DNA from 2 places in the Alteromonas sp. KC3 genome. Region 1 is predicted to be linked to the other one. Evidence: predicted binding sites of a transcription regulator. Region 1 holds the regulator's gene; the other holds the start of a gene.

Evidence for each region. Region 1 encodes FliA, which starts transcription of late flagellar genes. Its sites were predicted from a motif close to CTAAAGNTNNNNNNNNNNNNGCCGATA; they were not measured.
Region 2: a site for FliA is predicted at 973-999, ahead of JN178_RS05860 (flagellar protein MotY). Genes of this name have one in related genera too.

Annotation. Positions count from the first base shown of each region.
Region 1 covers NZ_AP024235.1:1,166,269-1,168,677, forward strand. The annotation lists gene flhF (flagellar biosynthesis protein FlhF) at 1-43, shown strand, start outside; gene JN178_RS05180 (MinD/ParA family protein) at 49-915, shown strand; gene JN178_RS05185 (RNA polymerase sigma factor FliA) at 912-1,643, shown strand; gene cheY (chemotaxis response regulator CheY) at 1,680-2,063, shown strand; gene JN178_RS05195 (protein phosphatase CheZ) at 2,098-2,409, shown strand, end outside.
Region 2 covers NZ_AP024235.1:1,317,940-1,320,348, reverse strand. The annotation lists gene glpQ (glycerophosphodiester phosphodiesterase) at 1-8, shown strand, start outside; gene JN178_RS05860 (flagellar protein MotY) at 33-905, opposite strand; gene rnt (ribonuclease T) at 1,202-1,837, shown strand; gene JN178_RS05850 (peroxiredoxin) at 1,918-2,409, opposite strand, start outside.

The DNA of each region.
Region 1 (2,409 bases):
TTTGAATCATACTAGTAGTAACAACGCCATTAAAACAGCATAAGCAGTATGATTGACGACCAAGCGAGTAGCTTAAGAAAAATGAAGCAATCAAGGTTAATCAAAGTTATTGCCGTCACCGGAGGTAAAGGTGGCGTCGGTAAAACAAATATTACACTAAACACCGCCATTGCTATGGCTAAGCAGGGTAAGCGTGTAATGGTTCTCGATGCAGACTTAGGTCTGGCTAATGTCGATGTGATGTTAGGTCTTCGCGTCGAGAAAAATCTTTCTCACGTATTATCGGGTGAATGCACGCTTGATGAGGTACTCGTCACTGGTCCGCATGGAATCAAGATTGCGCCAGCGACATCGGGTACACAGTCAATGGCAGAGTTATCACCTACTCAGCATGCGGGTTTAATACGCGCCTTTAGTGAATTACGTTCACAAATTGATGTTCTCATCGTCGATACCGCAGCGGGTATCTCAGACATGGTATTAAGCTTTTCTAAAGCGTCGCAGGATATTATGGTTGTAGTGTGCGACGAGCCTACATCATTAACTGACGCTTACGCGCTGATCAAAATTTTGAATCGCGAACACGGTGTGTTTCGATTTAAAGTGGTCGCCAATATGGTGCGCGACGTGCGGGAAGGGCAAGAGCTGTTTAGTAAATTAAGTAAAGTAACAGGTCGATTTTTGGATGTTGCACTAGAATTAGTGGCAACTGTCCCGTTTGATGAAAATATTCGTAAAGCGGTACGCAAACAAACCGCTATCGTCGATGCCTACCCAGGTTCGCCTGCTGCCGTTGCAATTACTCAACTGGCTAACAAGGCATTGTCATGGCCAATCCCGGCTCAGCCAGGTGGTCATTTAGAGTTTTTCATTGAACAGTTGGTTGCAGAGAAAGCAGTAGGAAATCAGCGTTGAATAGCAAGGCAGCAGCTTATCAACAACAAACCGATAAGTCGCAGTTAGTCGAACGACATGCGCCTTTGGTTAAACGTATCGCTCATCACTTGATGGCGCGTTTGCCCGCTAGTGTACTTGTTGACGATTTAATTCAATCAGGCATGATTGGTTTATTAGAAGCTGCTCGCAATTTTGACGGCTCGAAAGGTGCGAGCTTTGAAACCTTTGCGGGTATTCGTATCCGCGGTGCTATGCTGGACGAGATTCGAAAAGGCGATTGGACGCCGCGGTCAGTGCATCGCAACGGTCGCGCGATAACAGAAGCCATTTCGCAAGTAGAAGGCGAGACTGGACGCGATGCCAGAGATTCTGATATTGCTGCTAAACTCAATGTGAGTTTGCAGGACTATCATCAAATGTTGAATGAAGTAAATGCTGGTAAGTTGGTTGGCATTGAAGATTTAGGTGTGTCTGAGGACGTTATTTCGACTGAACAAAATCGGGGTAGCGACGCACCACTTGAAGACTTGATGCAAGGTGCTTTCCAAAAGGCGTTAGCCCATGCGATTACAACATTACCTGAACGAGAAGCTATCGTGCTTTCTTTATACTATGATGAAGAGCTAAACCTACGAGAAATAGGTGAAGTACTTGATGTTAGTGAATCGAGAGTAAGCCAAATTCACAGTCAGGCCATGTTAAAACTCAAATCACGAATGAAGTCGTGGCAAGCTGACGAAGAATAGATATTAATAACAATTAACCCCTCACTGGAGGCTATTTTGGATAAAAGTATGAAAATTCTCGTGGTTGACGATTTTTCTACCATGAGACGTATCATCAAAAACCTACTTAAAGACTTGGGTTTCTCCAACATCCAGGAAGCGGATGACGGAAGTACGGCGTTGCCAATGCTACAGCAAGGCGACTTTGACTTTGTCGTTACCGATTGGAATATGCCAGGCATGCAAGGAATTGACTTGCTGCGTGCTATTCGTGCCGATGACAAACTGAAGCATTTGCCTGTGCTAATGGTTACTGCTGAAGCCAAGAAAGAACAAATTGTTGCGGCAGCGCAAGCCGGCGTAAATGGCTATGTAGTTAAGCCTTTCACAGCTGCAACATTAAAAGAAAAATTGGATAAAATTTTCGAACGTTTAGGTTGATCCAGACGCTCACCAGAGAAACGAGGTTTACTGGATGTCACCAAATGTAAACGTTCCGATTACATTGGACGAAGCTAAACAACTTGTTGCCTATCTTGAAGAGGGTGACAACGCTTCAGCCAATGCGCTACTTGAAGCAGCCTCAATGAAGGAGAATGTTGAGCTGTTTGCAGAAGTAGGAAAACTGACGCGTCAACTTCATGATGCGCTCAATAATTTTCAGATTGACGATCGCATTAAGAATCTTGCGACCGAAGATATGCCTGATGCACAGTCTCGTCTGACATACGTCATTGAAGAAACTGAAAAAGCTGCTAATACTACTATGGATGCAGTAGAAGCGAGC
Region 2 (2,409 bases), 150 kb from region 1:
GAAAGTGAGTTAATCTTTACTAAGCCCTGCTTTTAGGATTTAGATAGGCGTACAACGACCCTACGGTTTTGTGCGCGATTTTCTCGCGTATCATTTGAGGCAATATGGCGTTTTTCACCGTGGCCAGTTAACTGGATCCTATCTTCCGGAACGCCTAGTGTTGTAAGGTAGCTCTTCACTTCGTTAGCGCGGCGAATTGATAGCTGTTCGTTATTCCAACGGCCACCGTAACTATCGGTATAACCGTCAAGTAGCACGAGTTCCAATTCTGTATCTTCTTTTAAATACTCTCCAATCATATTCAAGCGCTTGCGAGAGTATTTAGTTAATTCGGTACTGTTGTTTTTGTACGACAAAACGGTATAGGAAATATCGTCGAAACTAAATGGCAGCAGGTTAGACACACATTTAGCGAACTCGCGGTATACACCTGTAAAATTACTGGCGTTTAATGCTACCGCCACTTGGTCGTATTTATTATACCAATCTTGGTAGTAGATAGTCGGCCAAAAACCTTTTTCAAGTTCAGAGAGCATCGTCCAAGCAGCATCCTGCGGAAGGTCGCCATTGTATTGCTTGCGAATAGACATATCCGCTATTGGCTTAGGCGCGACGCCAGGCATCCATTTAGGTGGCACGGAATACACCGATGCCACTTCAAACTTACTTGGCAGTAAATACATATCCAGCTCAAATTCCATATTAAGCTGCTTAGATGCATAACTGGTAAATAAGGCTTCCCCGTATCCAGGTAATTCGTGATTCAAGGTACATTGCAAACGAGATGGGTTGTCTACTTTCCAATTAGAAGTTTCAACGGTGGCAGAATACTGTCGCATAGCCGCACTAGCTGATAGCGAACCTAAAAGCCCGACAAAGACAATATATTTTAATTTCGACACCATAACGAAAACCCAAACTGAAAACCAAGAAGACAAACTCACCACATAGGCGCAATGAGCTTATTTATTCTATCGTCCGAAGTGTAGAAAAGTTTAGTGATTAAATCTACATCAGGTCAACTTTTTACACTTTTATATGCCCGTCAAAATGGCATGTAGCAGCACAAAAAAGCGCTACTGAAAAATCAAACTGGCAACTGGCAATTATCCTTGCGATAATTTGGCTTTAGCTGACTGGTGAAAAGCCCGATTGTGGCCTTCTCCGTCCCATTCATTCGATATTGTTCTCAAGAGTGTTTATGTCTTCAAACCCGCCCTTACTCTCTCATCGCTTTAGAGGTTACTTTCCCGTAGTTATCGACGTTGAAACTGCTGGGTTCAATGCCGGTACAGATGCATTACTTGAGCTCGCGGCGGTGACGGTAAAAATGGATGAAAATGGTATTTTGCATCCTGACGAAACCTTTCACTATCATATAGACCCCTTCGAAGGAGCCAATCTAGAGCCTGCCGCGTTGGAGTTTAATGGTATTGATCCTCACTGTGCACTGCGCGGTGCCATCGCCGAAAGCGATGCAATGAAAGCCTTGTGCAAAGGCATTAGAAAAGCGCAGAAAAATGCCGATTGCCAACGTTCTGTGATTGTCGCGCACAACGCAACGTTCGATCAGAGTTTTGTGAATGCGGCGATTGAGCGTTCTAATATCAAGCGTACACCTTTTCACCCCTTCGTATCTTTCGATACCACCAGTCTGGCTGGTTTGGCCTTAGGTCAAACGGTGTTAGTGAAAGCGTGTCGTGCAGCAGGAATAGCCTTTGACCAAAACGAAGCGCATAGTGCGCTATATGACGCGCAAAAAACCACTGAATTGTTTTGCTTTATGGTGAATAGGTATAAAGCGCTCGGTGGATGGCCATTAGCAGAAAGCGAGTAAATACGCGCTAATATAGAAAGTACAACGCAAACAAAAACAGCGCCATTAGGCGCTGTTTTTTTATCTTTATAAAAGCTGTCTTATAGTTTATCAGCTTCTTCAGACAAGTACTTAGCTACACCTTCAGGTGATGCATCCATACCCGCTTTACCTTCAGTCCAACCCGCTGGACATACTTCACCGTGCTCTTGGTGGAACGCTAATGCATCAACCATGCGTAGCATTTCGTCAACGTTACGACCAAGTGGAAGATCGTTCACAACTTGATGACGTACAAGACCATCTTCGTCAATTAGGAAAGAGCCGCGGAACGCTACGCCATCTTCTGGGTGCTCTACGTCATATGCTTGACAGATTTCGTGCTTAACATCAGCAACCAATGTGTATTTAACTGGACCAATACCACCTTGGTTTACTGGTGTATTTCTCCACGCATTGTGAGAGAACTGAGAATCGATTGATACACCAATCACTTCAACACCGCGCTTTTTGAATTCGTCAAAACGCTTATCGAAAGCAATAAGTTCAGATGGGCATACAAACGTAAAATCTAGTGGGTAAAAGAAAACAAC